One region of the Arthrobacter sp. NicSoilC5 genome, then DNA from elsewhere that is predicted to be linked to it. Evidence: predicted binding sites of a transcription regulator. Region 1 holds the regulator's gene; the other holds the start of a gene.
What was found. The regulator HrcA, encoded in region 1, represses chaperone genes, less so after heat shock. The targets are predictions, from matches to a motif close to TTNGCACTCGNNNNNNNCGAGTGCNAA.
Positions count from the first base shown of each region.

Region 1 (4,541 bases):
CGTGACACCCAGGCCACGCAGGGTGATGATCTCGCCGGACTGTGTTCCGGGCTTGACGTCGATGTCCTGGGTACCGTCGAACGTTTCCAGGCTGACGTCCGTGCCCAGTGCAGCCGCCGTCATGGGGATGTGCAGGGTGGCGTGGAGGTCATCGCCTTCCCGCACGTAGGTGGCGTCATTGTTGACGCGGATTTCCACGTACAGGTCACCGGTCGGTCCGCCTGCAGGTCCGGCTTCGCCCTGCCCGGCGAGCTGGATCCGGGTTCCGGTGGCCACACCGGCGGGAACCTTGATGGTCAGCGACCGCCGGCTGCGGATACGGCCCTGGCCGCTGCACTCGTTGCAGGGATCCTTGATGACCGTGCCGAAACCTTCGCAGGTGCCGCAGGGGGCGGCCGTCATGACCTGGCCCAGGATGGAACGCACGGCCCGCTGGACCTGGCCGCTGCCGCCGCAGATGTCGCAGCGCTCGGGGTGGGTGCCGGGCCGGCAGCAGGATCCGTCACAGGTGGGGCAGACCACGGCAGTATCCACTTCGAGCTTCTTGTTCACGCCGAACACGGCGTCGCGGAGGTCGATCCGGACGCTGATGAGGGCGTCCTGGCCGCGGCGGACGCGGGAAGCCGGGCCGGAGGTGCCACCGGCGCCGAAGAAGGTGTCGAAGATGTCCTGGAAAGCAAAGCCCTGGCCCGCGTAACCGGCACCGCCGAAGCCGTTGTCCGTGCCGTTCTCGTTGCCTGTGGTGTCGTAGATCCTCCGCTTTTGGGGGTCGGAAAGGACCTCGTAGGCGTGAGTTACTGCCTTGAAGCGTTCTGAAGCGTCCGCACCGGGGTTTACATCCGGGTGAAGGGTGCGGGCCAGTTTGCGGTAGGCCTTTTTGATCTCTTCGCCCGTAGCTTCGGGTGAGACTCCAAGGACGTCATAGTGGCTGCTCAAAGTTCGTATCTCTTCCTTGTTGTACTGCGTTCAGTTTGGGCGGCCCCGCTCTGTGTTCCGGTCCGGAAAAGGCTCCGGCGGCGAAGAGTCAGGGCCCCAAAATCCTGGAAAGGTAGCGGGCCACAGCCCTGACGGCGGCCATGGTGGTGGGATAGTCCATCCTGGTTGGGCCGAGGATCCCTACCTTCGCGGCGCTGTCCGGGCCGTAGCCGGTGGCCACGACGGAGGCTTCGGCAAGGCCGTCATAAGGGTTTTCCCTTCCGATACTGACGGCGACTCCGCGGTGGTCCTGGGCCATTTCGCTCAACAGCCGCAGCATCACCACCTGTTCCTCCAGTGCCTCGAGCACGGGGCCGATGCTGAGGGGGAAGTCCACGTTGGACCTGGCCAGGTTCGCTGTCCCGGCCATGACCATCCGGTCCTCCCTGGTGTTTTGCGCCAGCCCCTCGAGGCCAAGTGCCAGGGCGTGCGCGGCCTGGCACTGGCCGTGCGCGGTGCCGGCCACGACGGCGGGGAGCGCCTTGGCCAGCTGGCTGAGCGGAGTTCCGGCGAGTGCGGCAAGGAAGCGGGTACGGAGCGCGGCCAGGGCGTCGTCGCCAAGGTCCTGGCCGACGTCGATGACCCGCTGCTCCACCTTGCCGCTGTTGGCAATCAGCACCACCAGCACCTTACGGGGGGCCAGGAGCACGAACTCGATGTGGCGCACCAGTGCCTTGCTGAGGTGCGGATACTGGACCACAGCCACCTGGTTGGTCAGCTGCGACAGCAGCCGGACGGTGCGGTCCAGGACGTCGTCGAGGTCGTCTGCGCCTTCCAGGAGGGACTGGATGGCCCGGCGCTCCGCTGCCGACAGGGGCTTGACGGCCGAGATCTGGTCGACAAAGAGCCGGTAGCCCTTGTCCGTGGGAATCCGGCCTGCACTGGTGTGCGGGGCCGTGATCAATCCCTCGTCTTCAAGGGCCGCCATGTCATTGCGGATGGTTGCACTCGAAACGCCAAGATGATGCCGTTCGACCAATGCCTTTGACCCGACCGGTTCGCGGGAGTGGACGTAGTCCTCCACGATGGCCCGCAGCACTTCCAGTTTGCGTGGCTCGCTCACTCTCCACCTCCATCCATGGTCCGGGGCGCATGCCCCGCCAGGCGCCACCACTGTTAGCACTCGACATGCCTAAGTGCTAACAGTCTATTATGCCTCGGCCCGTTGTTAGCATTGGTACCGCTCCGGGCGAAATTCCGGTGCGGAGGACCTAGCGCTAGGCGGATTGAATCCATGGATTACCAAAACTGGGGGCCCCGCGGCATTTCCGCCCCGGCCAAGGCGGAATTGCCCGAGGTGCCGGTGGAGCGGGGCATGGTGCTCGAGGATGTCCAGTCGGGCTGGGTAGGCGCCGTCACCCGGGTGGAAAAGTCCGGCGGCATGCACGTCGTGGCGCTGGAGGACCGCCGAGGGAAGTCCCGGTCCTTCAAGCTCGGCTTCGGTTTCCTCCTTGAGGGCCGCCCCATCCGGCTGATGCCTCCCGCCGCCCGGCCGGCAGCCTCCGGCCCCGCCGCCGGCAGGACAGCCTCAGGCTCCGTCCGGGTCGCCGGCCAGCGGGCCCAGGTCGCCAAGGCAAGCCGAATCTGGGTGGAAGGCAAGCACGACGCCGAACTGGTGGAAAAGGTCTGGGGAGACGACCTTCGGGTGGAAGGCATCGTCGTCGAACCCCTGCACGGCATTGACGACCTCACCGCTGCAGTTGCCGCCTTCAAACCGGGGCCGGGCCGTCGCCTCGGCGTGCTCGTTGACCACCTCGTCCCTGACTCCAAAGAGTCCCGGATAGCCGACGCCGTCATGGCATCCCCCGGCGCGGCCGGAAATGTCCTGATCGTGGGCCATCCCTATGTGGACGTCTGGCAGGCAATCCGGCCCGCGGTCCTCGGGATCGACAAATGGCCTGCCGTGCCGCGCGGACAGGATTGGAAGACCGGAATCCTGAAGGCCTTTGGCTGGCCGCACGCCACCAAGGAGGACATCGGGCTGGGGTGGCAGAAACTGCTGGGCGCGGTCCGTACCTATGCGGACCTGGAAGCGTCGCTGCTGGGGCGGGTTGAGGAAGTCATCGACTTCCTCACCGTCCCCTGAAGGCCGGGCCCCGGCCCGGGAGCCAGTATTCTTGGTAGTGCAGCGCCTTTTCCGAAGGCCGCTGCACACCGCGCCCGTACATGAAGTCAGCACCACTTGCACCTCCGAAGGAACAGACTGTGGCAGAAAACGCACGTGATCACAGGGACGGCCAGGGCCGTTCCGAGTACCATGGCGTCCCCGCAAATGCGCTGCCGCTCACGGCCAGCGAAGACCGCCAATGGGCCACGCTCGCGCATTTCGGCGGGATACTGGGGTGCGTCCCCTCGCTGCTGATCTACCTGATCTTCCGTGACCGCGGCCCGTTCACCGCGCAGGAATCCAAAGAAGCGCTGAACTTCAGCCTGCCGCCCACCATCGCCGCCGTGCTGGCCAACATCCTGGTGTTCATCCCTTATGTGGGAAACATCTTCGCGGTCATCGCCACCCTGATCTGGGTGGCGCTCACCTGCTTCTCCGTGGCAGCAGGGATCCACGTCAACAAGGGCCAGCCGCACCGCTACCAGTACAACCTGCGCTGGATTAAGTAGCCGCGCCTCCCCGCGGGGCCACCGGCCCCGCGGTACGGGCCCGACGGACGTGGGTACAGTCAGTCGGGCAGGATACGGCGGACTACCGCGTCCGCCAGGAGCCTGCCCTTGAGCGTGAGGACCAGGCGGCCCTGGAAGGCAGCGGCAGGTTCCACCAGGCCGTCCGCAATCAGGCCGGCTATTTGGTGCCGTCCGGCTGCGCTTAGAGTGGAGACTTCAAGCCCTGACTGCAGGCGCGCCTCCAGCATCACCCGCTCCAGGTTCCTGGTGTCGGCATCCAGGGTCTCCCTGCCCGCCGCAGGCGACAGGCCCTGGGACAGGCGGTTCGCGTAAGCGGACGGGTGCTTCACGTTCCACCAACGCACCCCGCCCACGTGGGAGTGCGCGCCGGGGCCGATGCCCCACCAGTCGTCGCCACGCCAGTAGGCCAGGTTGTGGCGGCACGCGTGCTCCGGGCTCCGCGCCCAGTTGCTGACCTCATACCAGCCGAGCCCGGCTTCGGTGATGAGCTGGTCGGCGAGTTCGTACTTGTCGGCGTGGTCGTCGTCGTCAATTCCCGGCACCTCGCCGCGGCGCATCTGCGCGGCCAGCTTGGTCCCGTCCTCGACAATCAGGGCGTAGGCGCTGATGTGGTCCGGCTGGTAGGAGAGGGCAGTCTCCAGGGAGTGGCGCCAGTCCGCCAGCGACTCCCCCGGCGTGCCGTAAATCAGGTCCAGGCTGACATCCAGCCCGGCCTCCCGCGCCCACTGCACCACCTGCGGAACGCGGCTGGGCGTGTGGGTGCGGTCCAGGACCTTGAGCACATGCGGAACGGCGGACTGCATGCCGAAGGAAATCCTGGTGAAGCCCGCCTCCTTGAGGACGGCGAGGGATTCGGGGGTGACCGAATCGGGGTTGGCTTCGGTGGTGACCTCGGCTCCGTCCTCGATGCCCCACTGGTCAATGGCAGC
Region 1 is NZ_AP024660.1:785,899-790,439, forward strand. Features, by position in the region: gene dnaJ (molecular chaperone DnaJ) at 1-936, opposite strand, end outside; gene hrcA (heat-inducible transcriptional repressor HrcA) at 1,025-2,038, opposite strand; gene LDO22_RS03610 (DUF3097 domain-containing protein) at 2,210-3,061, shown strand; gene LDO22_RS03615 (DUF4870 domain-containing protein) at 3,181-3,591, shown strand; gene hemW (radical SAM family heme chaperone HemW) at 3,651-4,541, opposite strand, start outside.

Region 2 (4,541 bases), 820 kb from region 1:
TAGCGCGAACTGTCGTTTTGAGGCGTCAAAACGACACTTGGCGCTACCCACTTGGGCTGGAACGCGTTTAATGGTCTGGTGCCCATTCTGAATAAAGACATGACCCTCTGCATCTCGCTTTCGGCCCGTCCCAGCAACAACGGGACCCGGTTCCACAACCACCTTTACGGGCAGCTGGACCTGAACTGGATCTACAAGGCCTTCGCACCCACCAACCTGGAACAGGCCATTGCCGGTGTCCGCGGGCTGGGCATCCGTGGCTGTGCCATCTCCATGCCGTACAAGGAAGACGTCATCGCCCTGGTGGACGAGATGGACCCCTCCGCCAAGGCCATCGACTCGGTGAACACCATCGTGAACACGGACGGGCACCTCAAGGCGTACAACACCGACTACACCGCCATCGAACAACTCGTCGCCACCAATGCAGTCCCCACGGACTATTCGGTGCTGGTGCAGGGCGCCGGGGGCATGGCCAAGGCCACGGTTGCCGCCCTCCGGGACGCCGGATTCACCGACGTCACCGTCCTGGCCCGGAATGAGGCCGCGGGGCGTGCGCTCGCGGACCAGTACGGCTTCCAGTGGCGGGCAGCGCTCGACGGCGGGACGGCCGACCTGATCATCAACGTCACGCCGCTGGGGATGGCCGGCGGGGAGGAATCGGACACCGTGGCTTTCCCGGCGGAAGCCATCAACGCGGCCCGCCTGGTGTTCGACGTGGTGGCGCTGCCCGCCGAAACCCCCCTCATCAAGGCGGCCCGTGCGGCCGGCAAGCCGGTGATCACGGGGGCCGAAGTGGCCACCATCCAGGCACTGGAACAGTTCGTCCTGTACACGGGCGTCCGGCCCACCCCGGACCAGGTGCGGGCCGCCGAGGAGTTCATGCGCGCCCAGTAGGGGCAGCTAGGCGGGTTCCACCACGATGGCCACCCGGTCCTCACCGATGCGCGTCAGGACCAGGGTGGCCGTTTTGCCGCCCTTCCTGGCGTTCTTTCCGCCGGGCAGCAGCTGTTTCCGCAGCTCTTCGGGGGTGACGGCGGTGCCGCGCTTCTTGATGTCCAGCACGGTGATGCCCTCCTGTTTCACCCAGGCCTTGAGCGCCTTCACGTTGTAGGGCATGACCTGCAGGACCTTGTAGGCCCGGGCGAACGGGGTGGCCAGGAGTTCGGGAGCGCAGATGTAGGCAATGTGTTCGTCCACCAGGTGGCCACCGAGCTGCAGTGCTACGTCCGCCACCAGTCCGGCGCGGATCACGGCGCCGTCGGGTTCGTACAGGTATCCCTCCACCGGTCCCACCGGCGCTGACGGGCCGTCGCCGAAATCCTCCGGGCTGGTCAGCTCCGCCGGAGCCTTCGGCCCCAGGACCAACGCGGCGCGGCGGACTCCAGGCCGGCGCACGGCGTTGAACCACAGGGTCACCTCCGTGACGTCACCGGCCACCGACACCCACTGCGCCTCGCAGCCCGCGGGCACGGATTCATGCGGCATGCCCGGGCCCATCTTCACGCCCACTGCCTTGCCCTGCGCGGCCAGTGATTCCACGAAGGACAACGGCGGGGAGAATGCCTCGGGGTCCCAGATCCGCTTGGTGCCGGAAGTGGAGGTGACCCGACGGGCAGGGTCCAGCCAGACGCCATCCACCCCGTCCAGCGGAACCGATTCCGCATCCGCATGCACCACTGTGGCGTTGGGGAACGGGATGAGGTTCACCGTGGCGCACGCCGCCGTGGTTTCGTCCATTTCGACGGCGGTGACATTGATGTCCAGGGAGGCCAGCGCCAGGGAATCGGCGCCGAGGCCGCAGCCCAGGTCCGCCACGCGGCTGATCCCCGCGGCAGCGAACCGCTGGGCGTGGTGGGCGGCGACGTTGAGGCGCGTGGCCTGCTCCAGGCCCGCCTGGGTGAACAGCATCTGCCGGGCGAACTCCCCGAATTTCCCCTCTGCCTTGGTGCGCAGCCGTGACTGCGTCAGGACGGCGGACACGAGCCCGGCGGGGTGTCCGGCTTTCCGGAGCGCGGAGTTCAGCTCGAAAGAGTCCTCGTCCCGGTAGGGGCCCAAGGACGCCAGCAACTCCCAGCCTTCGGGGGTCAGCAATGGTGCGATCTGGTCCTGTGCAATCTGGTCCTGGGGAGCGTGAGCCATGGGTTCCAGCCTAGTGGAGGAGCGCGTGGCCGGGATGCGGATAGTGTTGAATCCATGGATGAGAGCGCAGCCCCCCGCGAGACCGGCGACCACGAGTCCGGGGACCGCCATCCGGCCAGGTTCGCCCGTCCTGTGCTGATCGCCGCCGCCGTCGTGGCCGTGGTCTGCATCGCGCTGCTGGTGATCATCTTCCTGCTCGATACGTTCAACGCCACCGTTTACTCGGTGGGAGGCAACGACGTCCAGGACAACACCCAGGAGGCCCGGGACATCCGCGGGCTGTACGACGGCGCGCGGGCCGGGAGCATCTTCTTCCTCGCTGCTGCGCTGCTCGCCGCAGCGGTGTCCGGCTGGGTGCTCTTCCGGGGACGGAAGCAGGGCGGCAGCGACACGGAGGGCGGCGAGGACGTGGACTTCGACGACCTGGGCCGGTAGGGACAGGGCGCCATTTCGCGTCCCCGGCCACCTGCCGTCGTCCGCCCCGGGCTGTACGCCCATGACGAAACGTTGGCACTCACCTTGACCGAGTGCTAACTCATACATAGAGTCTTCATTAGCACTCTCCCTAGGAGGGTGCTAACACATGAAGAGCTGCCAGCCATGCTGCTGCCGGCACCGCGACGACGGTTTGCCAGCTACGGCGAAAAGCTTTCCAGTCCACGAATTTGCTGACGAAAAGGAGAGGTCCGAGTGTCGGTCTCTATTAAGCCTCTTGAGGATCGTATTGTTGTCCGCCCGCTCGAAGCCGAGCAGACCACGGCTTCCGGCCTGGTCATCCCGGACTCCGCACAGGAGAAGCCGCAGGAAGGCGAAGTTGTCGCAGTAGGCCCCGGCCGCTTCGAAGATGGCAACCGCGTTCCCGTTGACGTAGCCGTTGGCGACGTCGTCATCTACTCCAAGTACGGCGGAACCGAAGTCAAGACCGGCGGCACCGAGTACCTCGTGCTGTCCGCCCGCGACGTCCTGGCAATCGTCGTCAAGTAACTCTTCCGGATCCCCGTGCTGCCGGCCATGCTCACGCTGGCCGGCAGTGCGGGGTTTCTGTCTTTGAAAGGACAAAACCATGGCAAAGCAGCTTGCGTTTAACGACGCTGCCCGCCGGTCCCTTGAGGCCGGCATCGACAAGCTCGCGAACACCGTCAAGGTGACGCTCGGCCCCCGCGGCCGCAACGTCGTCCTGGACAAGAAGTGGGGTGCCCCCACCATCACGAACGACGGCGTCACCATCGCCCGCGAAGTCGAGCTGGACGACCCCTACGAGAACCTTGGCGCACAGCTGGCCAAGGAAGTAGCGACCAAGACCAACGATGTTGCCGGCGACGGCACTACCACCGCCACGGTCCTGGCACAGGCGCTGGTCAAGGAAGGCCTGCGCAACGTTGCAGCCGGCGCTGCCCCCGGCCAGATCAAGCGCGGCATCGAGGTTGCGGTTGAGGCCGTGGCCGCCCGCCTGCTGGAGAACGCCCGCCCGGTCGAAGGCACCCAGGTAGCCAACGTTGCCGCCATCTCGGCGCAGAGCGACGAAATCGGCGAACTGCTCGCCGAGGCCTTCGGCAAGGTGGGCAAGGATGGTGTCATCACCATCGAAGAGTCCTCCACCACCCAGACCGAACTGGTCCTCACCGAGGGCATGCAGTTCGACAAGGGCTACCTGTCCCCGTACTTCGTCACCGACGCGGAGCGCCAGGAAGCAGTCCTCGAGGACGCACTCATCCTGATCAACCAGGGCAAGATCTCCTCGATCCAGGAATTCCTGCCGCTGCTCGAAAAGGCGCTGCAGAGCTCCAAGCCGCTGTTCATCATCGCCGAGGACGTTGAGGGCGAGGCCCTGTCCACGCTGATCGTCAACCGCATCCGCGGCACCCTGAACGTCGTAGCCGTCAAGGCTCCCGGCTTCGGCGACCGCCGCAAGGCCATGCTGCAGGACATCGCCACCCTCACCGGTGCGCAGGTTGTCTCCCCGGAACTGGGCCTCAGCCTGGACTCCGTGGGCCTGGAGGTGCTGGGTACCGCCCGTCGCATCACGGTCACCAAGGACAACACCACCATCGTGGACGGCGCCGGTTCTGCCGAGGACGTCGCTGCACGCGTTGCCCAGCTGCGCGCCGAGCTGACCCGCACCGATTCCGACTGGGACCGCGAAAAGCTCCAGGAACGCCTGGCTAAGCTTGCCGGCGGCATCGGAGTCATCAAGGTCGGCGCTGCCACCGAGGTTGAGCTCAAGGAAAAGAAGCACCGCATCGAGGACGCTGTGTCCTCCACCCGCGCTGCCCTCGAAGAAGGCATCGTTGCCGGCGGCGGCTCCGCCCTGATCCACGCCCTCAAGGCACTGGATGAGGACGCTTCCGTCAAGGCCCTCGAAGGCGACGCCGCCGCAGCCGTGGGCATCGTCCGCCGCG
Region 2 is NZ_AP024660.1:1,603,560-1,608,100, reverse strand. Features, by position in the region: gene LDO22_RS07455 (shikimate 5-dehydrogenase) at 79-897, shown strand; gene LDO22_RS07450 (class I SAM-dependent methyltransferase) at 904-2,142, opposite strand; gene LDO22_RS07445 (hypothetical protein) at 2,197-2,577, shown strand; gene groES (co-chaperone GroES) at 2,833-3,126, shown strand; gene groL (chaperonin GroEL) at 3,206-4,541, shown strand, end outside.
Region 2: the regulator HrcA is predicted to act here: its motif matches at 2,650-2,676, upstream of groES (co-chaperone GroES).